One region of the Mesorhizobium sp. CNPSo 4670 genome, then DNA from elsewhere that is predicted to be linked to it. Evidence: predicted binding sites of a transcription regulator. Region 1 holds the regulator's gene; each other region holds the start of a gene.
What was found. Region 1 encodes PhoB, which activates phosphate uptake and scavenging genes when phosphate is short. Its sites were predicted from a motif close to TGTCATNNANCTGTCAT; they were not measured.
Positions count from the first base shown of each region.

Region 2: the regulator PhoB is predicted to act here: its motif matches at 4,372-4,388, upstream of phnC (phosphonate ABC transporter ATP-binding protein).
Region 3: the regulator PhoB is predicted to act here: its motif matches at 7,374-7,390, upstream of AC0ZT5_RS17325 (alkaline phosphatase D family protein).

Region 1 covers NZ_JBWJFQ010000005.1:93,396-103,655, reverse strand. Annotated here, with positions in the region: gene pstS (phosphate ABC transporter substrate-binding protein PstS) at 82-1,137, shown strand; gene pstC (phosphate ABC transporter permease subunit PstC) at 1,204-2,187, shown strand; gene pstA (phosphate ABC transporter permease PstA) at 2,191-3,042, shown strand; gene pstB (phosphate ABC transporter ATP-binding protein PstB) at 3,039-3,845, shown strand; gene phoU (phosphate signaling complex protein PhoU) at 3,871-4,578, shown strand; gene phoB (phosphate regulon transcriptional regulator PhoB) at 4,598-5,287, shown strand; gene AC0ZT5_RS11300 (ROK family protein) at 5,442-6,689, opposite strand; gene xylF (D-xylose ABC transporter substrate-binding protein) at 7,045-8,085, shown strand; gene AC0ZT5_RS11290 (sugar ABC transporter permease) at 8,235-9,566, shown strand; gene AC0ZT5_RS11285 (ATP-binding cassette domain-containing protein) at 9,581-10,260, shown strand, end outside.
Region 2 covers NZ_JBWJFQ010000010.1:203,837-214,096, reverse strand. Annotated here, with positions in the region: gene phnE (phosphonate ABC transporter, permease protein PhnE) at 1-1,282, opposite strand, end outside; gene phnE (phosphonate ABC transporter, permease protein PhnE) at 1,386-2,342, opposite strand; gene phnD (phosphonate ABC transporter substrate-binding protein) at 2,397-3,305, opposite strand; gene phnC (phosphonate ABC transporter ATP-binding protein) at 3,454-4,302, opposite strand; gene AC0ZT5_RS18645 (DUF1868 domain-containing protein) at 4,436-5,146, opposite strand; gene AC0ZT5_RS18640 (DapH/DapD/GlmU-related protein) at 5,232-5,849, opposite strand; gene phnL (phosphonate C-P lyase system protein PhnL) at 5,846-6,553, opposite strand; gene phnK (phosphonate C-P lyase system protein PhnK) at 6,557-7,333, opposite strand; gene AC0ZT5_RS18625 (alpha-D-ribose 1-methylphosphonate 5-phosphate C-P-lyase PhnJ) at 7,330-8,247, opposite strand; gene AC0ZT5_RS18620 (carbon-phosphorus lyase complex subunit) at 8,504-9,616, opposite strand; gene phnH (phosphonate C-P lyase system protein PhnH) at 9,618-10,229, opposite strand; gene phnG (phosphonate C-P lyase system protein PhnG) at 10,229-10,260, opposite strand, start outside.
Region 3 covers NZ_JBWJFQ010000009.1:172,511-182,770, forward strand. Annotated here, with positions in the region: gene AC0ZT5_RS17280 (LemA family protein) at 1-532, shown strand, start outside; gene AC0ZT5_RS17285 (TPM domain-containing protein) at 733-1,548, shown strand; gene AC0ZT5_RS17290 (TPM domain-containing protein) at 1,553-2,437, shown strand; gene AC0ZT5_RS17295 (TPM domain-containing protein) at 2,447-3,085, shown strand; gene AC0ZT5_RS17300 (GNAT family N-acetyltransferase) at 3,326-3,832, shown strand; gene ppa (inorganic diphosphatase) at 3,945-4,478, shown strand; gene AC0ZT5_RS17310 (hypothetical protein) at 4,696-5,289, opposite strand; gene AC0ZT5_RS17315 (TetR/AcrR family transcriptional regulator) at 5,335-5,952, opposite strand; gene AC0ZT5_RS17320 (MFS transporter) at 6,026-7,309, shown strand; gene AC0ZT5_RS17325 (alkaline phosphatase D family protein) at 7,462-9,036, shown strand; gene AC0ZT5_RS17330 (hypothetical protein) at 9,082-9,363, opposite strand; gene typA (translational GTPase TypA) at 9,561-10,260, shown strand, end outside.

The sequences.
Region 1 (10,260 bases):
GTTATAATCGAAGGCTATTGGCCTCAGCGGGCGCCGAGAGGATGGCGCCGAGAGACCATCTTCCGAACAGGAGCAGGCCACATGAGACATTTCATCCGCTCAGCGGTCGTTGCGATTGCAATGGCCACAGCGTCTACCGTCACCCTTTCTGCAGCCATGGCCGCGGACCTTTCCGGCGCCGGCTCGACGTTCATCTACCCGGTGTTCGCCAAGTGGGCCGACACCTACAAGAAAGACACCGGCGTCGGCCTCAACTACCAGTCGATCGGTTCGGGCGGCGGCATCAAGCAGGTCATCGCCAAGACCGTGACCTTCGGCGCCACCGACAAGCCGATGTCCGATGCCGATCTGGAAAAGAACGGCCTCGTGCAGTTCCCGATGGTGATGGGCGGCATCGTGCCGATCGTCAACCTGACGGGCGTCAAGCCGGGCGAACTCATCCTTGACGGCAAGACGATCGCGCAGATCTACCTCGGCGCCATCACGACCTGGGACGACGCCGCGATCAAGGCGCTCAACCCGACCCTGACCCTGCCGTCGACGGCGATCGCCGTCGTCCACCGTTCGGACGGTTCGGGCACGACCTTCAACTTCACCGACTATCTGGTCAAGCTGTCGCCCGACTGGAAGGACAAGGTTGGTTCGGACACCGCGGTCGAATGGCCGACCGGCGTCGGCGCCAAGGGCAGCGAGGGCGTTGCCAACACCGTCAAGCAGACCGACGGCGGCATCGGCTACGTCGAGTATGCCTATGCCAAGCAGAACAACCTGTCGTACTCCAAGATGTTGAATGCCGCTGGCAAGGTCGTCGAGCCGTCGCTCGAATCCTTCGGCTCGGCTGCTTCGAATGCCGACTTCAAGGGCGCGAAGAACTTCAACGTCATCATCACCAACGAACCTGGCGATGCCACCTGGCCGATCGCTGCTTCGACCTGGGTGCTGATCCACAAGACCCCCGATGACGCCGCCGCGACCGGCGAAGCGCTGAAGTTCTTTGCCTGGGCCTACAAGGACGGCAAGGAAACCGCCAAGGGTCTCGACTACGTCTCGATCCCCGACAGCGTCGTCGACCTGATCAAGGCTTCGTGGAAGGCCGACATCCAGGCTGACGGCAAGCCCGTCTACGTCGGCGAGTAACATCCCTTTGAAGGAGCGCCGCGCCGCGGCGCTCCTTTTCCCTCAACTCAAAGAGCCGAGCTTCACATGAGTGCTGTCCAGGAAGCCTTGCCAGCCATTCGAGGTTCGCGCGACGCGACTGTCAGACGTTTCGCGCTGACCGACGCGATCTTCCACGGAATGACCCGTGCCGCAGCCATACTGGTGCTGGCCTTGCTCGGCGGTGTTGCGATCTCGCTGTTTGCCGGCTCCTGGCAAGCCCTGTCGACCTTCGGCTTCTCCTTCCTGACCAGCGAAAGCTGGAACCCGGTGACGGAGAAATTCGGCGCGCTGGCGCCGATCTACGGCACCATCATCACGTCCGCCATCGCCATCCTGATTGCCGTGCCGCTCGGTATCGGCATCGCCATCTTCCTCACCGAGCTTTGCCCGCGCCCGCTGCGGCGCCCGATCGGCATGGCGGTTGAGCTGCTCGCCGGCATCCCTTCGATCATCTACGGCATCTGGGGCCTGTTCGTGCTGGCGCCCTTCCTGCAGACGACCGTGCAGCCCTTCATCATCAGCGCGTTCCATGGCATTCCCGGCCTCAACAGCCTGTTTGCCGGTCCGCCCTACGGCATCGGCCTTTTGACGTCGTCGCTGATCCTTGCCATCATGGTGCTGCCTTTCATCACCTCGATCACCAAGGACGTCTTCGACACGGTGCCGCCGGTGCTGAAAGAGTCCGCCTACGGCATCGGCTGCACGACCTGGGAAGTGACCCGCCGCGTGGTCATTCCCTATACAAGGATCGGCATCATGGGCGGCGTCATGCTCGGCCTTGGCCGCGCGCTCGGCGAAACCATGGCGGTGACCTTCGTCATCGGCAACGCGCACCGCATCAGCACCTCGCTGTTCGCGCCGGCAACGACGATCTCCGCGACCATCGCCAACGAATTCACCGAAGCCGTCGGCGATCTCTACACCTCTTCGCTGGTAGCGCTCGGCCTGATCCTGTTCGTCATCACCTTCCTGATCCTCGCCATCGCACGCTACATGCTGATGCGCATTGACGCCCGCACGGGAGCCTGACCGATGTCGACAGCCACATCGCTTCATCAGAGCCGCAAGAGGAAGAATTCCGTGATGATGACGCTGTGCGTCGCCGCCGCGGGCATCGGACTTGCCTGGCTGGCGCTCATCCTCGGCGCGCTGCTCTACAAGGGCCTGTCCGGCGTCAATCTTGCGGTGTTCACCGAAATGACGCCGCCGCCCGGCGATGCCGGCGGCCTGCTCAACGCCATCTACGGCAGCATCGTGATGACCATTATCGGCGTCGTCGTCGGTACACCGATCGGCGTGCTGGCCGGCACCTACATGGCCGAATACGGACGCTTTTCGAAGCTCACCACCGTGGTGCGCTTCATCAATGACATCCTTTTGTCGGCGCCGTCGATCATCATCGGCCTTTTCGTCTACGAACTGATGGTCCGGCCGATGGGGCATTTCTCGGCGATCGCCGGCGCTGTCGCGCTTGCCATCCTGGTCATCCCGGTCGTCGTTCGCACCACCGAGGACATGCTCAACCTGGTGCCGAACGCGTTGCGCGAGGCCGGCACCGCGATCGGCGCGCCGCGCTGGGTGGTCATCAAGTCGGTCGCTTACCGCGCCGCCCTTTCAGGCATCGTCACCGGCATATTGCTGTCGATCGCCCGTATCTCCGGCGAGACGGCGCCGCTGCTCTTTACAGCGCTCAACAACCAGTTCTGGTCGAGCAATCTCAACGCGCCGATGGCCAGCCTGCCAGTGACCATCTTCCAGTTCGCTCTCAGCCCTTACGAGGAATGGCAGCAACTGGCCTGGACCGGTGCACTCATCATCACATTGACGGTTCTCGCGCTCAGCATCTTTGCTCGCAGCCTGACCGGACGCAGAGAGGACAAATGAGCCAGATGTTGTCTCCAGACATGACGATCGCCGCCGAGGCAATTGCCGGCAAGGCCAAGATCGAGGTCAAGAACCTCAACTTCTACTACGGCCAGAGCAAGGCGCTGAAGGACATCACGCTGTCGCTGCCCGAGCGCAGCGTCACCGCCTTCATCGGACCTTCGGGCTGCGGGAAGTCGACGCTGCTGCGCGTCTTCAATCGCATCTACGAGCTCTATCCCAAGCAGACGGCCGAGGGCCAGGTGCTGCTCGACGGGCAGAACGTTCTCGACCGCTCGCAGGACCTCAACCTGCTGCGGACCAAGATCGGCATGGTGTTCCAGAAACCGACGCCGTTCCCGATGTCGATCTATGAAAACATCGCCTTCGGCGTCAGGCTCTACGAGAAGATCAGCAAGTCCGAGATGGACGGCCGTGTCGAGCAGGCGCTGAAGCGCGCCGCACTGTGGACCGAAGTCAAGGACAAGCTCAACGCCAGCGGCCTCAGCCTCTCAGGCGGCCAGCAGCAGCGACTCTGCATCGCCCGCACCGTGGCGGTGAAGCCGGAAGTCATCCTGCTCGACGAGCCGGCCTCGGCGCTTGACCCGCTGTCGACCGCCAAGATCGAAGAGCTGATCGACGAGTTGCAAGCCGACTACACGATCGTCATCGTCACCCACAACATGCAGCAGGCGGCGCGCGTGTCGAAGCAGACGGCCTTCATGTATCTGGGCGAACTGGTCGAGTTCGACCGCACCGAGAAGATCTTCACGTCGCCCCGCGAGAAGCGCACGCAGGACTACATCACCGGCCGCTTCGGCTGAGCTCAGGCATACGAGGACTAAGATCATGGGCGAACACACAGTGGCTTCTTTCGACGAGGATCTCGGACAGATCAGCAGGCTGATCCGCGACATGGGCGACCTCGCCGGCTCGATGGTCGGCGGCGCCACCAAGGCGCTGTTGAATTCCGACAACGCCCTGGCGCAGCGCGTCGTCTCCGACGATGCGATCATGGATGCGCGCCAGCGTGAACTCGACGACCGCGCCATCACACTGATCGCCAAGCGTCAGCCGATGGCCGACGATCTGCGCCATGTCGTCGGTTCGATCCGCATGGCCGGCGACCTCGAGCGTATCGGCGACCTTGCCAAGAACATCGCCAAGCGCGTCGGCACCGTCGGCCTCAGCGTCACCCCACGCGACCTGTCGCACTCCATCGACGCAATGGCGCAGCTGGTGCTGATCCAGGTGCAGGGCGTCATCGAGGAATATACGGCGCGCGACGCGGCGGCTTTGGCGAAGCTGCGCGCCGACGACGAGCGCATCGACGTCAAATACACCTCCGTGTTCCGCGAACTCCTGACCTACATGATGGAAGACCCGCGCAACATCACCGCCTGCACGCATCTGTTGTTCTGCGCCAAGAACCTCGAACGCATCGGCGATCACGTCACCAACATCGCGGAAAATGCGTATTATGTTTTGACCGGTACGCAGCTGCCCGCCAATCGTCCGAAGCAGGACGAGACGGCAATGTCCGCGCCGGCGGCATGACGGCAGGGGTGACCAGTCGATGATCGCGCCACGAATCATGGTGGTGGAGGATGAGGAGCCGCTGGGTGTGCTGCTCCGCTACAATCTGGAGTCCGAGGGCTACCAGGTCGAGGTGGTGACGCGCGGCGACGAGGCCGAGATCCGGCTGCAGGAGAACGTCCCCGACCTTCTGGTGCTGGACTGGATGGTGCCGGCGGTTTCCGGAATCGAACTCTGCCGCCGGCTAAGGATGCGTCCCGAGACCGAGCGGCTGCCGATCATCATGCTGACCGCGCGTGGCGAGGAAAGCGATCGTGTGCGCGGCCTCTCGACCGGCGCCGACGATTATCTGGTCAAGCCGTTCTCGACGCCGGAGTTCATGGCCAGGGTCAAGGCGCTGCTGCGCCGCGCCAAGCCGGAAGTGCTGTCCAGCGTGCTCAAGGTCGGCGACATCGTGCTCGATCGTGAATCGCACAGGGTCTATCGCAAGAAGAGCGAGATTCGGCTCGGACCGACCGAATTCCGCCTGCTCGAATTCATGATGCGCCATCCCGGCCGTGTGTTCTCGCGCAGCCAGCTGCTCGACAATGTCTGGGGCGAGACGATCTACATCGACGAACGCACGGTCGACGTGCATGTCGGCCGGCTGCGCAAGGCGGTCAACAATGGCCGCATGCCCGATGTCATCCGCACCATTCGTGGGGCGGGCTACGCAATCCGGGAAGATTAGGGATATGCTGATATTCAGGTGATGCCTGCCTGCGAACGGCAGTTTCCAGCGCTTCCGGTACTCACGGATCCAAATGTCCGCTCCGTTCCGGTTCTCGGAACCCGCCATTCTCGACTCGGCCTAACCTGAATCTCAACACATCCCGACGCGTTATTCACGCAACGTTCTTGCCGCCGAGGCCGGATCTCGCCTGCGTGCCGGGCGCGAAAATCTCCTGGTCTACGAAGGTCAGCGCCCGCGTCGCGCAGCCTTCGCGGATCAGTGGCAGTTCGTTCGGTTCGGTGTCGAAGGAAATCGATTGCGAATGCTGGCCGCCGGCGGTCTGCGCAATCGCCTCGCGCAATGCCGGCTCGATCAGGTCGAAGGCGGCGGCGCTGACACCGACCATGGCGACGGGCGCCGGATCGATCAGCGCGAACAGGCTGCCGAGACCGTAGCCGAGTGCCTCGCCGGCCTTGCGATAGGCCTCGCGCTCGGGTCCATCCCTTTCGCGGGCCGCGCTCGCCAGGGCGCGCATGTCGGCGTCACTGACATCGGCCACCGGTTCCGCGTCCTCGCTCATCTGCCTTGCGTTCCGCCAGATGGCATAGTTGCCGGCATAGGCCTCGACGCAGCCCCGCCGACCACAGCGGCACAGCGCGCCGTGCGGCCGATGGATCATATGGCCGAACTCGCCGCCTGAGGAATGAGTGCCAGTGAACAACTCGCCCTTCAACACCAGGCCCATGCCGATGCCGTGCGACAACAGGATGGCGATGAAGTCGTCGCGGTAGCGATCAGGGTCGCGCCAGCGCAACGCGATCGCCATCATATTGCAGTCGTTCTCCATGGTGGCGGGGATGCCGAACTCGTCCTCGAGTATGTCGGCGAAGGCGATATCGGTGTGCGGCGTGATCGGTGACCACAGCATGGCGCGGGCACGCGTGTCGGTGATGCCCTGGATCGCCAGCGCGATGCGGGCGACACTGCGGACGTCGAGGTCGGGGTCTTCGAGACGACGGCGTACGATGGCAACGCATTCACCGACCAGCGCGTCGCGCGACATGGTCAGCGTGTCCAGCCGGCGCTGTTCCTCGGCGATCACCTGGCCGGCATAGTCGATGACGGCGACCGAGAGGAAGTTCAGCGACAACACCACGGTCATCACCGCCGCCGCTTCCGGATTGAGGCCGAGGCCGACCTGCGGCCGGCCGCGTTTGAGCGAGCCGGCCTCGCTCGGCTTGCTCTCAGTCAGGATGCCTTCGCCGATGAGGTCGGAGGAGATCGCCGATATGGTCGAATGGCTGAGGCCCGTGGTCGCGGCGATCTCGGTGCGGGACGGCTGTCCGGCGCGGCGCACGGCCGCAATCACCATCGCCCGGTTGCGGCGGCGCAGATCGTCGTGGCGGATTCCGACCGACATGCTTTTTCACATCCTCCCGGTCGCTGCAGCCTTTCGTGCCTCCCGAAGGCCATCAGCGAAGCCTGAAAACGCGACGCGCTTCAGGCACTTGTTTCTGCGCGTGTCGTTGCCCCAAAACCACTGCGCACTTTTGGGGCGACATGCGCCAAGCCAAATTCTGGCAGAACCCCACCATCATGTCATTATTTATTCCGGAGCTCGAAAAAAACTTGGAGAGACGTCAAAATCCATCAGAATCGATGTTGACAGCGTTCGGGCGTTGGATCACTATTTTTTCGAGGCTCGAAAAAATAGAGCCTCTGTGCCGGCCTACGGGTCAGTTTGGTCGCGCCATACGCGGCGCAGGGAGGATATTATGAAAAAATTCACAGCCGCCATCCTGGCGGGTGTCGCCATGTCGCTGACGCTGGTGTCGGTCGCGCAGGCGAAGGACAAGGTCATCGGCGTTTCGTGGTCCAACTTCCAGGAAGAGCGCTGGAAGACCGACGAAGCGGCGATGAAGAAGGCCATCGAGGCGGCTGGTGACAAATACATTTCCGCTGATGCGCAGTCCAATCCGGGCAAGCAGCTCACCGACGTCGAGAGCCTGATTTCGCAAGGCGCCAACGCGCTGATCGTCCTGGCGCAGGATGCCTCGGCCATCGGCCCGGCGGTCCAGAAGGCACTGGACGAAGGCATTCCGGTCGTCGGCTATGACCGGCTGATCGAGAACAAGAACGTGTTCTACCTGACCTTCGACAACAAGGAAGTCGGCCGCATGCAGGCCCGCGAAGTGTTCAAGGTCAAGCCGGAAGGCAACTACGTCTTCATCAAGGGCTCGGGCGCCGATCCGAATGCCGATTTCCTGTTCGCCGGCTCCATGGAAGTGCTCAAGGCAGCCATCGATAGCGGCAAGATCAAGAATGTCGGCGAAGCCTATACGGATGGCTGGCTGCCCGCCAATGCCCAGAAGAACATGGAACAGTTCCTCACCGCCAACGACAACAAGGTCGATGCCGTGGTGGCAGCCAATGACGGCACCGCCGGCGGCGTCGTCGCCGCTCTCACGGCGCAAGGGCTGGCAGGATCGGTTCCGGTGTCCGGCCAGGACGGCGACCATGCCGCACTGAACCGCGTTGCACTCGGCACACAGACCGTGTCGGTGTGGAAGGACGCACGCGAACTCGGCAAGAACGCTGCCGAGATCGCCTCGCAGCTGGCCGCTGGCACTGCCCTGGACAAGATCCCGAACGCCGTGAAGTTCACCACGCCCGGCGGCAACGAGACCAACTCGCTGTTCCTGACCCCGATCGCGATCACCAAGGACAATCTCAACGTCGTCATCGACGCCGGCTGGATCAAGAAGGACGAAGTCTGTGCAGGCGTCGCCGCCGGCACCGTCGCGGCCTGCAACTAAAACCGAACGGGATCCCGGTTCGATCTCAGCGCCGCGGCCCCTGGGCCGCGGCGTTTCTCAAGGGGCATTCCGCTTCAAATGATCGCGGAAAGCAAATAGCATCGTGTTTCCGGCATCCGCGCCAGACGGCAAACCGGTGGGAGGACTTCATGACCGACACGGCCTCTAACACGCCTGCCGCGAATGCGCCCGCAGACCGGGCGCGTGCGTCCGAATTGAGCGCCGTCGGACGCTTCCTCAAGGCAACCGAACTCGATACGCGCATGCTTGGCATGGTCGGTGCGTTGCTGGTCATCTGGGTCGGCATTCATATCCTGTCGGGCGGACTTTTTCTGACGCCGCGCAATCTCTGGAACCTGTCGGTGCAGACTTCCTCGGTCGCGATCATGGCGACCGGCATGGTGCTGGTCATCGTCATGCGCAACATCGACCTTTCGGTTGGTTCCGTCGAAGGCGTGATCGGTATGATCATGGGTGTGGCGCAAGCCGAATTCCTCATTCGCGTCATCGGCTTCCAGCTTGGAAATCCCTGGCTCTGGATCATCGCACTGGTCGTCGGCGTGGTGCTCGGTCTTGTGATCGGCGCCTTCCAGGGCTTCATCATCGCCTATCTCGAAGTTCCTGCCTTCATCGTGACGCTGGGCGGTTTGTTGGTCTGGCGCGGCATGGCATGGCTGATCACCAACGGGCGCACGGTCGCGCCACTCGACGCTACATTCCAGCTGATGGGCGGCGGACCGCGAGGCTCGATCGGCGCCACCGCCAGCTGGATCATCGGCATCGTTGCTTGCGTGGCTGTCGCTTTCGCGTTGCTCAACGGCCGGTCGCAGCGCAAACGGTTCAACTTTCCACTGCGCCCCGTGTGGGCGGAAACCTTTCTCGGTGTGGTCAGTTGCGCTGCCATCCTTGGGGCCGTCTGGATCGCCAATTCCTATCCATGGCCAATCGGCATCGTGCGCCAGTATGCACAGCAGAACGGCATCACCATTCCCGAAGGCGGGCTGTTCATCGCCCATGGCATCGCGATACCGGTGCTGATGGCGGTCGCGGTCGGCATCGTCATGACCTTCATCACCAAGCGCACCCGTTTCGGCCGCTATGTCTTTGCCATCGGCGGCAATCCGGAGGCCGCCAATCTCGCCGGCATCAACACGCGCTGGGTGACCATGAAGGTGTTCATGATCATGGGCGTACTGGCCGCGATCAGCGCGGCGATCTCGTCGGCCCGCCTCAACGCGTCGACCAATGCGCTGGGCACGTTGGACGAGCTGCTGGTGATCGCCGCCGCCGTCATCGGCGGCACCTCGCTTGCCGGCGGCTCCGGAACGGTGCTCGGCGCCATGCTCGGCGCGCTGCTGATGCAGTCGCTGCAGTCCGGCATGGTGCTGCTCGGCATCGACTCGCCGCTGCAGAGCATCGTCGTCGGCGCAGTGCTCGTCGTCGCGGTCTGGCTCGATACCGTCTATCGCAAGCGCGTTTAGGGGAGGACAAGGATATGTCAGATAAAACCGCTCCCGCAACCACCGCGCTGATCGACATGAGGAACATCTCGATCGCCTTTGGCGGCATCCGCGCCGTCGACGACGCCTCGATCGATCTGTTCCCCGGTGAGGTCGTGGCGCTGCTCGGCCACAACGGCGCCGGCAAGTCGACGCTGATCAAGATACTGTCCGGCGCCTACAAGCGCGACGCGGGCCATATCTTCGTCAACGGCGAGGAGGCATCGATCTCCAACCCGCGCGACGCCAAGAAATACGGCATCGAGACGATCTACCAGACGCTGGCTTTGGCCGACAATGTCGATGCCGCCGCCAATTTGTTCCTCGGCCGGGAACTGATGACCGCCTGGGGCACACTCGACGACGTTGCCATGGAGGCCGAGGCGCGCAAGGTGATGGGCCGGCTCAATCCCCGCTTCCAGCGCTTCAAGGAGCCGGTGATCAAGCTGTCTGGCGGTCAGCGGCAGTCGGTGGCGATCGCGCGCGCGATCCTGTTCAATGCGCGCATCCTGATCATGGACGAGCCGACGGCGGCACTTGGTCCGCAGGAAACGGCGCAGGTCGGCGAACTGGTCAAGCAGCTCAAGTCCGACGGCATCGGCATCTTCCTGATCAGCCACGACATCCACGACGTGTTCGAGCTTGCAGACCGGGTCTGCGTCATGAAGAACGGCCA
Region 2 (10,260 bases), on a different contig from region 1:
TGAACACGACGGCCAGCGTCAGCAGCACCATGTAGAAGACGTTGGCCCAGTTGGAGTTGGTGCGCATTGCTTCCCACAATTTCAGGCCGATGCCGCCAGCGCCGACGGCGCCGATGATGGTGGCGCCGCGGGTATTGGATTCCCACTGGTAGAGCGTCTGGCTGATGAAGACCGGAATCACTTCAGGCATCACGCCATAGCGCTGCACCAGCAAGCCGTTGGCGCCTGTCGACTTGATGCCCTCGCGCGGTTTGTCGTCGATGTTCTCGAGGCTTTCCGAATAGGTTTTGCCCAGCGTGCCGATCTCGGTGAAGAAGATCGCGGCACTGCCGGCCAGCGGGCCGGGGCCGAAGGCGCGGGTGAAGAACAGCGCCCAGATCAGCATGTCGACCGAACGCATGAAGTCGAAGAAACGCTTGAGCACCTGGCTGAGCAGTCCGTTCGGCGTGATGTTGCGGGCGGCGAAGAAGGCAAGCGGGAAGGCGACGATGCCACCGAGCAGGGTGCCGAGAAAGGCCATGACGATGGTCTGCAACAACTTCGTCCAGACGTCGCCGTGCTGCCACTGGGCGTTGTTCCAGATGTTGTCTCCCGCCAGCGCAAGGTTCGAGGTGCCCGGCTTGAGTTCGGGGCCGGACACGATCAGCGAGACCACTTCACTGGCCGACTTGCCGAAGAAGGGCGAGCGCGTGTCGAAGACGAAATTCGCCCAGCCGAGGAAGCGCTTGCGGACCTTGACGCGGTCGACGGTGACACGCACTTCGCCGGCGAAGCCCATCTTGGCCACCACTTCGTCGTCATGCGCGGTGATCCAGTCTGGCACCGGGCCCGAGATCACCGGCTTGCCGCCGGTCAGCGACACCGGCACCGTCTCGCCATTGGCCACGATCGTCGCCTTGCTCTTGTCGAAGGTGACGGATTTGCCCGGGCCGTCGATCAGGACGCTAAACGTGCCGTCCGCGTTCTTGATGACCCAGTCTGGATTCGGGTTCTCGCCAAGCGCGGAAAAGCGCGGGTATTTCGGCGTGATCTCGGGCTGGTCGAGGCGGAACTCGGGCTGCAGGTCGTAGCTGACCCACTGCGACAGGAAGAGCGGCAGGCGTTCCCAGTGCGATTCCCGCAGCACTTGCGGCAGGCTGAAGAACCACAAGGCATAGATGAGGTAGAGCACGATGCCGACGAACAGGAACAGCGGGGCAAAGCGCTTGTACAGCGGCCGCCGGAACACTTGCGGGTAGCGCTCCTCGATCGACCGAATTTCGTCGGCGGTCATCGTCGCCATGATCAAGAGCCTGATCCATCCCGATAGAACCGGGATGGGGCTCTATCTTTTGGTTTTGCCATGATCTTTTCCGAAAATCGGATTCCACTTTTCGGGATCATGGCTAAGCACCCATCAGGAAGGCTTGTTCGCCGACCAGCTTGCGGCGCAGCCAGGCCGAGAACTGGTCGATGATGAAGATGGTCGTGAACAAGAGCAGCACCAGCGCCAGTGTCTTGGCGCCGAAGCCGCGTGAGATCGAGAGTTTCAATTCCTCGCCGATGCCCCCACCGCCGACGGCGCCGATGATGGTCGAGGCGCGCACATTGATCTCGACGCGGAGCAGCGTGTAGGACATGAAGTTGGGCAGCACCTGCGGCAGGTCGGCAAAGCGCACCCGCTCGAACCAGTTGGCGCCGACCGCCCTCAGGCCTTCCTCGGCGCGCATGTCGATGTTCTCGTTGATCTCATAGAACAGCTTGCCGAGCGCGCCGATCGAATGCAGGCCGATGGCGATGATGGCGGCGATCGGACCGGTCGAGACGATGGCGGCGAAGAGGCCGGCAATGACGATCTCCGGAAAGGCGCGCAGCAGCTCCATGAAGCGCTTGACGACGAGCCTCAGCACCGGATGCGGCGTCAGATTGCGCGCGGCGATGAAGGAAAACGGCACGGCGAAGATGAAGCCGATAAAGGTCGAGACCAGGGCCACGTTCACCGTGGTCAGCATGAGCTCGAAATATTCAGGGATATAAAAACCGCCCCAGACATAGACGCGGCCGAGCGGAAAGTTGAATTCCTGGGTGCCGGTGTCATGCGGCGAGTCAATGTCGAACAGCGCCCGCCAGACGTCGTTCCAATCCTTGGGGATCAGCCAGCTCAGGAAATCCAGAATGTGCGGCAGCCGGTCGAAGAAGTGCCCGGCATTGGCTTCGTCGGCGAACCACATGCTCGCAAACATCGCGGCAAGCAGCAAACCGACGCCGAGCACCGTATAGAGCCGGCGCAGCGATATCTGGCGTCGCCAGGCATCGGCCATCTGATGGGTGGCGCGGGAAGGGGCTGTCACGGAAAGGGTCATGATCGGACAAACAGAAAGGGCGGTGCTTTCAACACCGCCCTTCTGATTTCGCCGTTAGCCGCCGATGGCTGCCTTACGGGCTTCGACGATGACGTTGTAGAAGTCCGCCTTCACCGGAACGTAGCCGGTGAAATCGCCGCCTTCGACGCCCTCGAAGCAAGCCTTGTCCTTAGCCGGAAGGGCTGTGAAGAACGCGGTCAGCTTGGCGGTCATCTCGTCGCCGAGCGCCGTGCGCACGACCAGCGGGCCGTTCGGGATCAGGCCCGAGCGCCAGACTTCGACGAAGTCGTTGGGGTCGACGGCGCCCTTGGCGACTTCCTTGTGGAAGGTGCCGGAGGTGTAGCCGTTCTTGAAATCGCCGATGCCCGAGGAATCGTCCACCGCGACGTCGACCTTGCCGTCACGCACGGCCAGGACGTTGTTCTCGTGGCCGCCATTGAACTGCGTCGAAGCGAAGAAGGTCTCGTTCGAAGCGCCGGTGTCCTTCGGAATCTGGGTCAGTGGGATCAGATAGCCGGAGGTCGAATCCGGGTCGGCGTAGCCGAGCTTCTTGCCCTTGGCCGACTTGATGTCGGTGATGCCGGAAGACTTCAGCGCCAGGCCGATCGAATAATAGCCGGTGGCGCCGTCGGTCTGCTGGGTGGTGAGGATCGGGGTGACCGCCTTCGGGTCCTTGAGAGCGACGCTGGCATAGCCGGAAGCGCCGAGTTCGGCGAAGTCGAGGGTGCCGCCGAGCAGGCCCTGGATGACGCCGTCATAGTCGGCGGCGGGGAACAGCGAGACCTTCTCGAAGCCGAATTCGGCCTTCAGATGGTCGGCCAGGCACTGGTAGTTGCGCAGCCGGTCGGTTTCGTTCTCGCCGCCAAGGATGCCGACGCGGAATTCCTTCATATCGGCGGCGTGGGCCATGCTGGTCGCCATGGCGAGCACCGAAACGGCGCTAAATACCATCTTCCTGAACATTGGATATCTCTCCTGTGGGTTCCGGCCCCGCGCCGGTAGCGTTGGTAATTCTGACAGGTGCCCTTGACGCGGGCTGGCGATCCAGGTCGCTCTTTCTTGACCCATGATCTTTCCCGAAAACCGGTTTCCACTTTTCGGGATCATGGACTCAATATCCCGGGAATGCGGGCTCGAGCGGTCCGGCGGATGCGGTGATCTTTTGCTTGTAGGCGATGCTGGTCGAGGTGATGGCCTCGGAGATTTCGCCGCCATTGCTGTCGGCGCCATAAACGAGACGGACGGCCTCGCGGTTGAGCTCTTCCGGCGGACCGTCGAAGACGACCTTGCCGGCGGCCATGCCGATGATGCGGTTGCAGTAGGCGCGGGCAGTGTCCAGCGTGTGCAGATTGGTGACGACGGTGATGCCTTCGCGCAGATTGATGTCCTGCAGCGAATCCATCACCACCTTGGCGTTGAGCGGGTCGAGCGAAGCGATCGGCTCGTCGGCGAGGATCACCTTGGGCTGCTGCATCATGGCGCGGGCAATGGCGACGCGCTGTTGCTGGCCGCCCGACAACGTGCCGGCAGGCTGCATCGCGGTGCGGGCGATGTCGAGCCGCTCGAGTGCGGCGACCGCCTCGGCGCACTCGGCGCGGGAAAACATACCGAGCAGGTTCGACATGGTCGAACGGTGGTTCAGCTTGCCGAGCAGCACATTGGTCAGCACGTCGAGGCGCGGCACCAGGTTGAACTGCTGGAAGATCATGGCGCAGTCGCGCTGCCAGCGCCGGAGTGGCGAACCGCGCAGCTGGGAGACCTCGGCGCCGTCAAAAAAAATCGATCCCTGGCTGGGATCGATGAGACGGTTGATCATGCGAAGAAGGGTTGATTTGCCAGCACCCGAACGGCCGATAATGCCAATCATCTGACCCTGCGGGATCGAGATGTTGATATCGCTGACGGCGGTGTTCTTGCCAAATCGTCGGGTGACGCCGCGGATTTCGAGCGTGGCTGACATGGTCGTTTCCAGTCCAGTCGCGTTGAAGGTCTGTTAAGGACTTCGCTAGCGCAGCGCCATGAACCTGCGGTGTCGGATTGATGTCAGTTTTGTTACTGCCCACAGGCGCGACGTCGGCGCCTGCGGGTGTCGATCAGCCGAGCACCTGCAACTCCTCGAAATGCTCCATGTCCCTGAAGCTGCAGAAGGCCGGCGCCTTGATCTCGATCACCGGAGCCTGCCGCGTAAAAAGCGCGAGAGAGTCATCGAACAGTTGCTGCCATGCGGCCGCCCTGTCATCCGCAAGACGCTGGATCTGATAGGCGAAGGTGATGTGGAAGACGTAGCTGTCATGGTCGGGATGCCGGTAGCCGAACGGCACCGCCAAGGCATCGCGCCAGGCGGCCATGATGCGCACGTCCTCGTCGGTCGCACCGGCAACGGTGAGGCCGGTCGGTACAATTTCGACCACCTTGATGTTGAACGGGCCGAAGCCCTTGAAACCCTTCAGCCGCTCCAGGTAGAGGCGGGTCATCGCGTCGATGCTGGTGTCGAGCGGCACGTCATGCGGCCAGTAGGGCAACCGGCGGCGATATTCGATGATGCCCTGGAACAGCGTCATGTGCAGGCTGGAGACGGGGGTGAAGGCCAGCCGGTCGGCATCGGGCATCGCCAGCATCCGGTCGCGCACCGCAAGCACCACGGCCTCGGAGGGCGAACCGCTGACGAGATGGCTGACGACCGTGTTGCCGGGCTCGATCAGGAAATTGCCCGACATGTCGTAGCGCGTGCCGAGATGAACGGGTGGCTTCGGATTGGAGCCGGCAAAGAATCCGGCGAGCGAGGGTCTGACAGAAACAAGCATTGCGATCTCCAGGGCAGATGGCGTCCTGCCCCGGCGATGTGTCAGGGATATGAAACAGGCTCACCCATGACAATGATGTGATGGCCTATCCGCCATATTTTTCCAGAAAGGCTTCGGCTGACAGTTCCCGGAAATCATCCAGTGCTGTCCGCAGCTTGGCATGGTCCCAGTCCCACCAGGCGAGCGCCTGGTAGCGTTCGGCGGTGCGGCGGTCGAAACGCTCGCGGATCGGTCTGGCCGGCACGCCACCGACGATGGTGTAGGGCGCAACATCCTTCGACACGACGGCCCCGGCACCGACCGCGGCGCCATCGCCGACGGTGACGCCGGGCAGGATGGTCGAGCCGTGGCCGAGCCAGGTGTCGTGGCCGATGGTAACCCGCTTGGCGCGGCGCTGGGCGAAGAACTCGCTCTCGTGCTCGGCGTCGTCCCAATAATCCGAGGCGCGGTAGGTGAAATGGTGCAGCGTCGGCCGCCATGTCGGGTGGTTGGTGGCGTTGATGCGCACGCTGGCTGCAATGTTGGAAAACTTGCCGATCGTCGCGCACCAGACGGCGCAGTCCTGCATCATGTAGGAATAGTCGCCGAGGATGCTCTCGGAAACGCGGCTTCGGTCGGCGATCTCGGTCCAGCGGCCAAGCGTCGAGTTCTGTACGTCCGCCGTCGGGTGGACCAGCGGCGTCTCCGACAGTTTTTTCGTCATGCGGCGATTTTTCCGGGCGCGAATGCGGTGACGTCGATAATGCGGTCGGCGACCGCCTCACGCACGTCGTGGTCGTGGAAGATGCCGAGCAGGGCGACGCCCGCGGCTTTCTTGGTGGCGATGAGTTCGATCACCACGTCGCGGTTCCTGGCATCGAGCGAGGCGGTCGGTTCGTCGAGGAGCAGGATAGGGTGCTCGGTGATGAAGCCGCGCGCGATGTTGACGCGCTGTTGCTCGCCGCCGGAGAAGGTTGCCGGCGGCAACGCCCAGAGTTTTTCCGGCAGGTTGAGCTGCGCCAGCAAGGCGCGTGCCTTGCCGCGCGCGTTCTCGCGGTCCTCGCCGCGCTCGACCAGCGGTTCGGCGACGACGTCCAGCGCGGAGACGCGCGGCACGGTGCGCAGGAACTGGCTGACATAGCCGATCGTTTGCCGGCGTATGGCAAGCACGGTGCGCGGACTGGCGGTGGCGAGATCGATCAGCCCGTCATCGTGCTTGACGATGATCTGGCCCTCGTCGACGGCGTAGTTGCCGTAGAGCATCTTCAGGATCGAGCTCTTGCCGGCACCGGACGGGCCGCCGAGCACCGTGCATTCACCAGCCCTGATCGAGAACGAGACACCGGCAACGACAGGCAATTTGATGCCGTCGCGCAGATGCATGGTGAAGCTCTTGGCGACGTCGGAGACAACGAGGGGCGTCGGCATGGGTTACACCTGAAGTATCGAGGAAACGAGAAGCTGGGTGTAGGGTGCGCGCGGGTCATCGAGTACGCGGTCGGTGAGACCGCTTTCGACGACGCGGCCATCCTTCATCACCATCATGCGCTGCGACAGAAGACGCGCCACGGCGAGGTCGTGGGTGACGACGATTGCGGCGAGACCAAGGTCGGTGACCAGGCCGCGCAGCAGGTCGAGCAGGCGTGCCTGCACCGAGACGTCGAGGCCGCCCGTCGGCTCATCCATGAACACCAGCCGCGGCCCGGTGACGAGGTTGCGGGCGATCTGCAGGCGCTGGCGCATGCCGCCGGAAAAGGCGCGCGGCTCGTCGTCGATGCGGTCCTCGTCGATCTCGACGCGCGACAACCAGTCGACGGCTGTAGTGCGGATCTTGCCATAGTGGCGGTCGCCGACCGCCATCAGCCGCTCGCCGACATTGGCGCCGGCCGACACGGTCATGCGCAGGCCGTCGGCGGGGTTCTGATGGACAAAACCCCAGTCGGTGCGCATCAGGAAGCGGCGCTCGGCCTCGCTCATCCGGTAGAGTTCACGGAACTGGCCGTCGCGCATGCGGTAGCTGGCGGTGCCGGAGCTCGGAAGCAGCCGTGTCGACAGGCAGTTGAGCAGCGTCGTCTTGCCGGAGCCGGACTCGCCGACCACCGCCAGAACTTCGCCGGGCCACAGGTCGAAGGAGACGTTGTCGCAGCCGACGCGCGAGCCGTAGAATTTGGACAGCGCCGAGACGCGCAGCAGCGGTTCGTCGGTCATTGCGCCGGCTCCATGTTTCCTGGGGCAGGATGGGTTTCTGGAGCAAGATGGGTTTCCGGGGCGAGATGGCCGCGATGGCCCTCTTCACGCCGCTTCTCGCAGTGATCGGTGTCGGAGCAGACGAACATGTGGCCGCCATGGTCGTCGAGGATGACTTCGTCGAGATAGACATTCTCGGCCGCGCACAGCGCACAAGGCTGGTCGAAGGTCTGCACCTCGAACGGATGGTCCTCGAAGTCGAGGCTGACCACTTCGGTGAAGGGCGGCACGGCATAGATGCGCTTTTCGCGGCCAGCGCCAAACAGCTGCAAGGCCGGCGAGCGGTGCATCTTGGGATTGTCGAATTTTGGCGTCGGCGACGGGTCCATCACATAGCGACCCTCGACTTTGACCGGATAGGCGTAGGTGGTGGCGATGCGGCCGTGCCTGGCGATGTCCTCGTAGAGCTTCACATGCATCAGGCCGTATTCCTCCAGCGCATGCATTTTCCGCGTTTCGGTCTCGCGCGGCTCGAGGAAGCGCAAGGGTTCGGGAATCGGCACCTGGTAGACCAGCACCTGGCCTGCCGTCAGCGGATGCTCGGGGATGCGGTGGCGGGTCTGGATGATGGTGGCGCTCGCGGTATCTGTCGTCACCGCGACGTTGGCGACCTTCTTGAAGAAGGCGCGGATCGAGACCGCGTTGGTGGTGTCGTCGGCGCCCTGGTCGATGACTTTCAGGACATCGTCGGGACCGATGATCGAGGCGGTGACCTGGACCCCACCGGTGCCCCAGCCATAGGGCATCGGCATCTCGCGCGAAGCGAACGGCACCTGATAGCCGGGGATGGCGATGCCCTTGAGGATCGCTCGGCGGATCATCCGCTTGGTCTGTTCGTCGAGGTAGGCAAAGTTGTAGGTGGCGATGTCGGTCATGGCGATCAGACCTGAATTGTTCTATTGAATTGACTTCCAGGACACGGGAAACGGGACGAACCCTGATGACCTCTGCCGGATGGACGCATTTGGGAATTCTGCTGCTGGTATTTGTTGGCGCCGTCTTCTTTTTCCTTCGACGCATGGTTCTGCCCGCACCGAAGGAAGGTGCGACAGGCGAGACCGTTGCCGGTAGCAGTGGCTACGGCGGAGACTATGGTGGCGGCCATTCCCACGATGGCGGGAGCAGCTAAGGTCATTCCGCGGCCTCCCTCTTGTCGTCCGCCTTCACCGGGTTTTCGCGGGCGTCATATTCGGCGCGCATGCGGCGCACGAGGTCGAGTTCGGCCTGGAAGTCGACATAGTGCGGGAGCTTCAGGTGCTCGACGAAGCCGGTCGCCTGGACATTGTCGGAATGCGAGATGACGAACTCCTCGTCCTGCGCGGCGGCGACGACATCTTCGCCGAGTTCCGAAGCGCGCAATGCCCGATCGCAGAGCGCCATCGCCATCGCCTTGCGTTCGCTCTGGCCGAAGACCAGGCCGTAGCCGCGGGTGAATTGCGGCGGCGCCTTGGCCGAGCCCTTGAACTGGTTGACCATCTGGCATTCGGTGACCCGCACCGTGCCGAGCGGCACGGCGAACGGGAGTTCGGGAACATCCAGTTCCAGCTCGACCTCGCCGATGCGGATCTCGCCGACGAAGGGATGGTTACGGGCATAGCCGCGCTGCGTGGAATAGCCGAGCGCCAGCAAGAAGCCCTCATCGCCGCGTGACAGCGCCTGCAGGCGGATATCGCGCGCCATCGGGAATTCCAGCGGCTCGCGGGTGATGTCGCCGGGGACATGGTCCTGCAGCATCTCGCCATCCGGCTCGATCAGGCCCTCGCGAGCAAGGATCGCAGAAACGCGGGGCATGGCTTGCGCTTCGGTCTCGCGCTGCAGCGGCTTGGCGACATCGCCGCCGCCGGCAAGCTCGGGGTCGAGTAGCCGGTGCGTGTAGTCGAAGGTCGGGCCGAGCAACTGGCCGCCGGGCAGGTCCTTGTAGGTCGCCGAAACGCGCCGCTCGACCAGCATGGTGGCGGTGTCGATCGCCTTGGAATAGCCGAAGCGCGGCAACGTGGTGCGGTAGGCGCGCACCAGGAAGATCGCCTCGATCAGGTCGCCGCGCGCCTGGACGATGGCGAGCGCCGCCAGCTCGCGGTCGTAGAGCGAGCCTTCGCTCATCACCCGGTCGACGCCAAGCGCCAACTGTTCGACGATCTGGTCGAGCCGAAGGGCGGGCACCGAACGGTCGCCGCGCCGGCGGTCGGCGAGCAGGCTGTGGGCGTTGGCAATGGCCGCCTCGCCACCTTTTACCGCGACATACATCTCAGGCCCCCATCGTCTTGATGCGCGTTGTGCGCGGCAGACAGGCGACGCCATCCAATGTGGCGAGGATGATGTCGACGCCACGCGGAAAGCGCTTGATATTCTGCTTCCACTGCTCGACGAAATGACGCGGCATCTGCGCCGGCGCGATCGTGGCACTGGTTTCGATGCCGGGGCCTTCGAGCAGCAGCGGGGCGCCGGAAACGAGATCACTGACTTGCAGGATCAGCGTGGTGGAGCGGTCGGGATAATCCTGGGTACCTTGCGAAAAACCGTCGAGCGCCATCATCTCGGCCGGCGTGGCGATCAAAGCGAAATGCGCATCGGCCGGCGTGTTGGCCAAAGGCGCACCGGTGTGGAAACCAAGCCAGGATTTGATCGCGGTAGAGGCCTGCAAAGCCGGGTCGAGCCAGAGCGGGGTGTCGTTGTCGCAAAGCGCCAGGGCTACGGCGCCGGCGGTCGCTGAAAGCGGAACCGGCGGGCGGGCGAAGGCGGGCAGGGGTTGCACGCTGCCCGGCCGCGCCATCGCGTCCATGACGGCGCGAAACACGGTCTGGGCGTTAAAGACCGGATCGGCAAAACCGCCCTCGATCGATTGCGCTGCGATGTCCATCAGTCTTCTCCGCGAACCATGGTGAAGAAAT
Region 3 (10,260 bases), on a different contig from region 1:
CCCGACGGCGGAGGAAAACGCCAAGGCGGCGTGGAGCGAGGTGCTGAACCAGTATCAGCGCCGCGCCGACCTCATCCCCAACCTGGTCGAGACGGTGAAGGGCTACGCCTCGCACGAGAAGGACACGCTCGATGCGGTGGTCGAGGCCCGCGCCAAGGCAACGCAGATAACGGTGACGCCGGAAACGCTGAAGGATCCCGAGGCCCTCAAGAAATTCCAGGATGCCCAGGCAGGGCTGACCAGCGCGCTGTCGCGGCTGATCGCGGTATCGGAGGCCTATCCCGACCTCAAGGCCAACCAGAATTTCCTGGCGCTGCAGGCACAACTCGAAGGCACCGAAAACCGCATCGCGGTGGCGCGCCGCGACTACATCCAGGCGGTCAAGGACTACAATCTGACGCTGAAGACCTTCCCCTCGGTGCTGTGGGCGACCTTCTGGTTCCGCAGCAACCAGCCCTTCGCCAACTTCACCATCGAGGATGACAAGCTGCAGACGCCGAAGGTCGATTTCGGCACCAAGCAGGGCGGATAACGCGCGCTTGGTGAATCTGGTCTCTGTCGACCTTGAGCTCCGTCCCACCCCCCTCTGGCCTGCCGGCCATCTCCCCCGCTAGGGGGGAGATCGGCAGCTTTGGTGCTTTCGCCAATCGTTTGCGTTGCGGAGAGTACGCTGCCTGTGATGACAGCCAATCTCCCCCCTTGCGGGGGAGATGGCCGGCAGGCCAGAGGGGGGTGGGAAGAAACGCCAACCTGGCGTTCCTAGCGCTATTTCTAAGCTTTCTCTTCCTTCCCCTCACCGCCTTCGCCGCCGACCTGCCAGCCCTGACCGGCCGCGTCGTCGACAATGCCGGCATCATCGATGCGGCGACCAAGGCGGCGTTGACGCAGAAGCTTGCCGACTTCGAGACAAAAGGCTCCGACCAGATCGTCGTCGCCACCATCAACAGTCTCGACGGCGAGGAGATCGAACCTTACGCCAACCGGCTGTTCCGCTTCTGGAAACTCGGCCAGGCGAAGGAAAACAACGGCGTCCTGCTGCTGGTGGCCAAGGACGACCACAAGATGCGCATCGAGGTCGGTTATGGTCTTGAAGGCACGCTGACCGACCTGCACACCAAGCTGATCATCGAAAATGACATGGTGCCGGCGTTCCGCGCCGGCGACTTCTCCGGCGGCATCAGCAAGGCCGTCGACGACATGGTTATGGTGCTGGAAGGCAATCCGGAGGAGCTGGTGGCGCGTGGCGAGCGCAACCAGCAGGCGCCATTCAATTCCGACGACCTGTTCTTCGCCGTCTTCATCAGCATCTGGGCGATCATCTTCTTCGGCAGCATCGCGGTCTCCGTCCTGCCGCCGATCTTCGGCCAGAAGCTTGGTCCCGGCCGCTACCGCTGGCTCGGCATGACCTTCGAGCCACACCGGCGGTCGTCTGGTGGCGGCTGGTCGTCGGGAAGCTCTGGCGGCGGTTGGTCTTCGGGCGGTGGCGGCGGCGGCTTTTCCGGCGGCGGCGGTTCGTCCGGCGGCGGCGGCTCCTCGGGAAGCTGGTGATGGCATGACAACACGCACCGTCAGCCTGTCGAGACCCTGCCGTTTCGCCGTGGCTGTCCTGATGGCTGCGACAGCGCTGCTCTTCGGGTTCACGGCCTTTGCCGCCCAGCTGCCGGCGCTGACGGACCGTGTCGTCGACAATGCCGGCATTATCGACCCCGCCACCAAGGCGGCGCTGACGCAGAAACTCGCCGATTTCGAGACAAAAGGCTCCGACCAGATCGTCGTCGCCACCACCAACAGTCTCGACGGCGAGGAGATCGAGCCCTACGCCAACCGGCTGTTCCGCTTCTGGAAGCTCGGCCAGGCCGGCGAGAACAATGGCGTGCTTTTGCTGGTCGCCAAGAACGACCACAAGATGCGCATCGAGGTCGGCTATGGGCTGGAAGGCACACTGACCGACCTGCACACCAAGCTGATCATCGAAAACGACATGGTGCCGGCTTTCCGCGCCGGCGACTTCTCCGGCGGCATCAGCAAGGCCGCCGACGACATGGTTATGGTGCTGGAAGGCAATCCGGAGGAGCTGGAGGCGCGCGGTCAGCGCAATCCCGCCCATAACAGCATGCCTATCGACCCCATCGTCTCGGTGTTCCTGATCCTGTGGGGCACAATGTTCTTCGGCGGGTTGGCGATGGCGTTCCTGCCGCCGATGTTCGGCACAAAGCTGTCGCCGGGCGTGTACAAATGGCTGGGCATGACGTTTCGTTACGGCCGCGGACCGAGCGGATCCTCGGGCAGCAGCTGGACAACGGGTTCGTCGTCGGGCAGCGGCTGGTCGTCGGGAAGTTCCGGTGGTGGTGGGTGGTCGTCCGGCTCGAGCGGCGGCGGCGGGTTTTCGGGTGGCGGTGGCTCATCCGGTGGTGGCGGTTCTTCAGGAAGCTGGTGAGACAAGATCATGGCGACACGACCGATCAGCCCGGAAGATCATGAGCGCATCGCCGCCGCGATCCGTGCCGCCGAAGCCCGGACCGATGGCGAGATCTATTGCGTCATGGCGCATGCCAGCGACGGCTATTTCTTCCCGGCCGCCTTCATGGCGACGGCAGGCATGCTGATCGTCAGCCTTGCCGTTGGTTATGGGCTGGAGGCCTGGTGGCTGTCGATCCGGCTGCCGCATTTCGTCATCGCCCAGCTGCTGGCGCTGGCCTGCGTGCTGGCCTTGTTGTGGGCGCTGCCCGGCCTGCGCATCCATCTGGTACCAAGGCGGATGCGTTATCAGGCGGCGCACGCCAATGCGATCAAGCAATTCCTCGCCCGCAACGTCCACCGCACCGCGGCGCGCACCGGCGTACTGGTGTTCGTCTCGATCGCCGAACGCTACGCCGAGGTGGTCGCCGATTCGGGCATCGATGCCAAAGTCGGCCAGCATGTCTGGGATGGCGTGGTGCGCGACTTGACCGCGCATGCCGGCGACGACCGGCTTGCCGATGGCTTCGTCAAGGCGATCGAAACGGTGGGCGCGGTGCTGGCCGAGCATTTCCCGGTCACATCAGGCGACACCAACGAACTCGACGACCATCTTGTCGAGATCTGAGAGCCTGCCTGCAAACGCTACTCAGCCTGACGCCTGGCGCGGTTTTCTGCGCTTCCGATGCTCACGGACCTGAAAGTCCGCGGCTTCGGTTCTCGAAAACCACGCCATCCATCTCGGCTGAGCGCGTTTTCAGACAGGCTCTCGCCGATGTCTCCGACGCGATGATCGTCTGTGAGAAAGTGGTCGGCGGGTCGCGCCGACTCTTGCAATCGGGCAATGCGGGTTTATGGTTAAGAAATCATGAATACGCTGACGATCGACATAAGGAAGGCCGAACCGAGCGACGCAGGCGCCATCGCCGAGGTGCACCTGCAGGCCTGGCGCGGCGCCTATTCCGGCATCATTCCACACCGCACGCTGACATCGATGATCAACCGCCGCGGCGCCGATTGGTGGGCGAATGCCATCCGCCGCGCCGCCACCGTGCTGGTCGTCGAAATCGGCGGCGAGATCGCCGGCTATGCCACGATCGGCAAGAACCGGGCCCGGGAACTCAGGCAGCAAGGCGAAATCTACGAACTGTACCTGCGCCCCGAATATCAGGGCATCGGGCTAGGCAGCCGTTTGTTCGCGGCAGCCAGGGCGCGTCTGGCCGATCACGGGCTGAAGGGCATGGTGGTGTGGGCGCTGGAAGACAACCAGAACGCGCTCACCTTCTACGCCGGCGCCGGCGGCCGTGACGTTGCCGAGGGTGTCGAAATCTTCGAGCAGAAGGCGCTGAAGAAGGTCGCTTTCGTCTGGGAATGACGCCCGGCCTTTCGGCTGCTTTGTCCACCTGGCCCTACCCAGCACCATTCGCCGCATTGCGCCGCCGCGCCGCGCCCGCTATCGATCTTTCATCGATAAGAGGGACAAAGCCATGCGCATTGAAGCCATAGCCAGCGGAAAGAATCCGCCTGAGGACGTCAACGTCATCATCGAGGTGCCGATCGGCGGCGAGCCGATCAAGTACGAGATGGACAAGGAGGCCGGCACGCTGTTCGTCGACCGCTTCCTGCACACCTCGATGCGCTACCCCGGCAATTACGGCTTCGTGCCGCACACGCTGTCGGGCGACGGCGATCCGATCGACGTGCTGGTCTGCAACACCCGTGCCTTGGTGCCGGGCTGCGTCATCAATGTCAGGCCGATCGGCGTGCTGATCATGGAAGACAATGCCGGCCAGGACGAAAAGATCATCGCCGTGCCGTCACCCAAGCTGACGCTTCGCTACGAGAACGTCACCGAATACACGCAGCTGCCCGACATCACGCGCCAGCAGGTGCAGCACTTCTTCGAGCACTACAAGGATCTCGAGCCGGGCAAATGGGTCAAGATCGAAGGCTGGCACGATTCCAAATACGCCAAGAAGATGATCCTCGAGGCAATCGCGCGGGCCAAGGCAAGCAAGTAGCTCAGCTTCGTCATCCCAGGGCGGAGCGGGAGCGAAGCGACGCGCAGACCCTGGGATCCATGCCGTGATACCTGTCGCTGACGCGGCGGAACAGAATTCTGCACCGCTGCGGCGTTGTGATTTCGCGGCATGGATCGGGTCTGCGCTGCGTCGCTACGCTCCTTGCTCCGCCCGTGGGTGACGACGTTACGGGCGCTGCGGCCAATCTCCGACGAGCTTAGTTGTCGACGCGGCCAAAAGCCGGCACGTTGCCGATGACGGTGTGCCGATCCTTGCCGCAAGCGAACGTCCGCGCTTTGTCGTCAGCCAGTTTGCGCGCCTGATCGTTGGCGACGGGATTGCCGGTGGCCAGCACCAGGCCGACCGTGCAGCCATCGCGGGCGTCCATCTGGCCGACCTTGGCGACGAGCAGCACCTCGGTCGGCTTGTTTTCGTCGTCCGGGTTGCTGATCGAGCGGCGGTGGATCGCGGCAAAGGGCACAGCCTTGTCGCCCGTGGTTTCGATGCGCCACTCGATCCTGGCGCCGGACGAATTGAAGCCGGAGAAACTCTCCCAGACCGATGTCATGTCGCTGCCGGGCGGAAAGCCATAAAACAGCGATTCGCGCGCGTCGTCATAGGCGATCAGAACGGGGTAGCCGCGATAGCCCGAACAGGCGAGATCGGCCCAGTCGCCGTCGCCTTCTTCGGCCTGCGCGTAGGTCACGCAGTCCTTCTTCCAGTCGAGATCGGTATAGGCGCTTGAGATGTCGCTGGCCTGCGCAGCCTGGCAGAAACCGGCCAAGACGAACGGGATCAGAAGAGCGCGCATGGCCGACAAACTCCGTTGCAAGCCATCGCAGCGTAGCGTCAAACACTATTTCTTCAAGCTCGCTTCAATCAGAAGATCGGCGTTGCGGGCGACCGATTGCGCCGGGCCGCCGAGCCCGAACAGCTGGCCGCTGATATAGGCGCCTTCGATCAGCAGCAGCAGGCCGTCGCCCAGCGTATCGGGATCCTGCGCACCCATTGCAACCGCCATGGCGCGCAGGCGGCGGCGCAATTCCTGCTTGTTGGCCTCGCTGACTACGCGGGCCGGATGGCTGTGTTCGGGGTACTCGACCGCGGCATTTGTCATGCCGCAGCCGCGATAGTCCGCCACCTGCGTGCGGTTGCCGATGCGGGTCAGGAAAGCCTTGATCTGCGCACGCGGATCGCCGGGATGGGCGGCGACCGCCTCATCGAAACGCTCCCAGTATTCCTGGTCGTACTGCCTGAGATAGGAGGCCGCCAGCTCATCCTTGGAGGGAAAGCTGCGATAGAGGCTGGGCTTGGTGACGCCGGCGCGCTTGACGATCTCGTCGACGCCGATCGCCCTGATGCCGCGCCGGTAGAACAACTCGTAGGCCACGTCGAGGATCTTCTTGGCAGCCTTCGGTGGCGCCGATGCATGACCGTCGCTGATGGTCAGTTCAATATTTTTGTCCGTTGGCATCATGGAACTCGATTGACAATGTTACCGATCGGTACGTATACATCCTCCTATCAGCAACGTACCGGTCAGTAACATGATAGCTCAATCCCGTCCGTTTGGCCAGCGCTACGCTTTCGTCGTGGTTGGCGTCATCTTCCTCTGCCTGCTGGTCGCGGCCGGCCTGCGCTCGGCGCCCGCCGTCATGATGCTGCCGCTGGAGAACAGTTTCGGCTGGCGCCGCGACGTCGTTTCGCTGGCCGCCGGTGTCGGCATCCTGCTCTACGGCCTGACCGGGCCGTTCGCCGCCGCCCTGATGGAGCGGATCGGGCTGCGCCGCACGTTGCTTGCCTCGCTGGTGGTGATGTCGGGCTCGACCGCGCTCAGCCTCTTGATGACCAAGCCCTGGCATCTGTTCATCACCTGGGGCGTGTTCTCGGGCATTGGTTCCGGCGCTGTCGCCAGCGTGCTCGGGGCCACCATCGTCAACCGCTGGTTCAAGACCAATCGCGGCCTTGTCATGGGGCTGATGTCGGCCTCCAGTGCCTCAGGCATGCTGGTGTTCCTGCCGCTGATCGCCTCGCTAGCACAGTCGGGCGGCTGGCAGCCGGTTGTCATCGCCGTTTCGATCGCCACCGCTGCTCTGGTGCCGCTGGTCTGGCTGCTGGTGCCGGAACGGCCGGCTTCGATCGGCATGGTGCGCTATGGTGCTGCGGCCGACGATGTGCCGCCGGTGTCACCGGCTTCGCAGGGCAATTTCCTCGCACACACGTTCTCGACGCTGCGCCGCGCCGCCGGCACGCGCGTCTTCTGGTATCTGTTCGCCACCTTCTTCGTCTGCGGTTTCACCACCAACGGGCTGGTCGGCACGCATCTGATCGCCTTCTGCGGCGACATGGGCATCGGCGAGGTGCAGGCCGCCGGCCTGCTGTCGATGATGGGCATTTTCGACCTGATCGGCACGACGCTGTCGGGCTGGCTCACCGACCGTTTCGACCCGCGCAAGCTGCTCGGCGTCTACTACGGGATCCGTGGCCTGTCGCTGATCTACCTGCCCTATTCCGGCTTCTCGGCGACCAGCCTGATCATCTTCGCGGTGCTTTACGGCCTAGACTGGATCGCCACTGTGCCGCCGACGCTGAGGCTCGCCAACGAGGCATTCGGCGACCGCAGCGGCCCGATCGTGTTCGGCTGGATCGTCGCCGGACATCAGATCGGCGCAGCTGCCGCCGCAGCCTTTGGGGGTACGATGCGCGAACTGCAGGGCAATTACGAGCTGGCCTTCATGATCGCCGGCATGACGGCAATCGCCGCCGCCTGTATCTCGCTGTTGATCAACACCAGCCGACCGGCCTTCGATCCGGAACCGCAAGCGGCGTAAGGGTGGCTGGGTGCGGCTCTCCCTTCCCTATGAGGAGAAGGGAGAACGTGCCCTGCCTGTTGGTTGTTATCAAACCTTCATGGTTTCGAGATGCGCCTGAAACATTAAGGCTGGACCTTGGTGGCACCGTTCAAGCCATCCAGGAGACAGCCATGAACAAGCTCTCGATGACCCGCCGTGCTTTCGTCACCTCGGCCAGCGCCGCTGGCCTGGTCGGCGTATCAGGCCTGGCAATGCCATACTATTCACGCGCCAGCCAGCGCCCGGCCTTCACCCATGGCGTGCAGTCAGGCGATGTCGACGCCATCAGCGGCATGGTGTGGACGCGCACGGATCGGCCGTCGCGCGTCATGTTCGAAGTGTCGTCGACCGAAAGTTTCACTGATGCCGTCCGCCTGGCGCCGCTCGATACCTCGCCGGCCAGCGACTATACGGTCAAGCGTCTGCTCACCGACCTCGCTTCCGACCAGGACATCTTCTATCGCATGACGGCCGCCGATCTCGCCGACATCAATGCGGTTTCCGAGCCGATCACCGGCCGCTTCCGCACCGCGCCCGCTTCCAGGCGCGACATCAAGTTCGCCTGGTCGGGCGACACCGCCGGCCAGGGCTGGGGTATCGACGAGACCGGCATGAAGACTTACGCCACGATCGGCAAGCACACCCCCGACTTCTTCCTGCATTCGGGCGACACCATCTATGCCGACGGCGCCATGAAGGACGAGGTTGACCTGCCCGGGGGCGGCAAGTGGAAGAACGTCGTGCTGATCGACGGCAAGCGCAAGGTCGCCGAGACGCTGGACGAATACCGGGACCAGTGGAAATACAACATGATGGACAAGAACGTGCTGGGCCTCAGCGCTATCTGCCCGACGTTCTACCAGTGGGACGACCACGAAGTGCTGAACAACTGGTCGGATTCGAAGGATCTCAGCGCCGACAACCGGTACACCGAGAAATCGATCCATGTGCTGGCGGCACGCGCGGCGCGTGCGTTCCATGAAATGACGACGATCCGCTACGAACCGTCCGAACCGGGCCGCGTCTATCGCAAGATTGCCTATGGGCCGCTGCTCGACGTGTTCTTCCTCGACATGCGTTCCTATCGCGGCCCCAACGGCCCGGACATGCAGGATGAGATGACGCCGCAATCGCGCATGCTCGGCGAACAACAGACGAAATGGCTGAAGCGCGAACTGGCAAATTCGAAGGCAACCTGGAAAATCATCGCCGCCGACATGCCGCTCGGCCTCGTCGTCTGGGACGATGCCGCCAAGAAGGCGGGTGCCGAAGCGGTCAGCAACGGCGACAACGGCCCGGCCAAGGGACGCGAGCTCGAGATTGCCGACCTGTTGCGCTTCATCAAGAACGCCGGCATCAGCAACACCGTCTGGCTGACCGCCGACGTGCACTACACCGCCGCGCACTACTACAATCCCGACAAGGCGCAGTTCCAGGATTTCAATCCGTTCTGGGAATTCGTCTCGGGCCCGATCCATGCCGGCACGTTCGGCCCGAACGCTTTCGACATGACTTTTGGTCCGGAGCTGAAATTCATCAAGGCGCCAACCGCCGAGCAAGGCCAGAACCTGCCGCCGTCAGCCGGCCTGCAATTCTTCGGGCTGGTCGATATCAATGGCGCCAGCGAGCAGATGACGGTGCGGCTGATGGATCGCGACGACAACGAACTCTACAAGGTCACGCTCGACCCGGTGCGGTCGGCGTAAGCCGACCTTCGTCATCTCTGGGATGACGACCGCTGCCGGCGGTCGTCAGTCGGGATAGCAGACCATCGGGATTTTCGGCCAGACGGCGGTGTCGCAGTTGGCGGCGTCCTGCCTTTGCTTGAAGGCGGCGCTGACCGGGCCGGTCACCATCGGGTCGACGCCGTCGGGCGCGTCGGCGAAGACCTGCTCGGCGGATGGCGCAACGGTTGGCAAGGCCGGCCGGGCTTCCTTCTGCGTCGCAGCCGACTGCGCGGCGTTGGCCGCCAGCAGGACGGCAAAGGCAATAGACGCGATGAGCGGCCAAAATCGGTTGAGTTTATCGGTCATGACGTTCGAACTGCCCGGGCCTCGAAAGGTTCCCGCCTTGGTTAACAAAATCATCTCACACGCAGATGCTTAAGATTTGATGAGTATTTGGTATCGCGCGTCCTCTTTCGCAACTGCGAAAAACCCTGTATGAGCCGCGCAACCGAAAGAGGCAGCGCCTTTTGGCCTGCTGCCTGCAACGCTTCCGAGACCAGAACATGAAAATCCGTAATATCGCGATCATCGCGCACGTCGACCATGGAAAAACCACCCTCGTCGACCAATTGCTCCGGCAATCCGGCTCCTTCCGCGACAATCAGCGCGTCGCCGAGCGCGCCATGGATTCCAACGACCTCGAAAAGGAACGCGGCATCACCATCCTGGCCAAGGCGACCTCGGTCGACTGGAAGGACACCCGCATCAACATCGTCGACACGCCCGGCCACGCCGATTTCGGCGGCGAAGTCGAGCGTATCCTGTCGATGGTGGATTCGGCCATCGTGCTGGTCGACGCCGCCGAGGGGCCGATGCCGCAGACCAAGTTCGTCGTCGGCAAGGCGCTCAAGGTCGGCCTGAAGCCGATCGTCGTCATCAACAAGATCGACCGTCCGGACGCCCGCCATGTCGAGGTGGTCAACGAGGTGTTCGACCTGTTCGCGGCGCTCGACGCCACCGACGAGCAGCTCGACTTCCCGATCCTCTACGGTTCAGGCCGCGATGGCTGGGTTTCGGAAAATCCGGAAGGCCCCAAGGACCAGGGCCTGGCGCCGCTGTTCGATCTCGTCATCAAGCATGTACCGGCGCCGACCGTTCATCCCGGCCCGTTCCGCATGATCGGCACCATCCTGGAAGCCAATCCGTTCCTTGGCCGCATCATCACCGGCCGCATCGAGAGCGGCACGCTGAAGTCCAACCAGC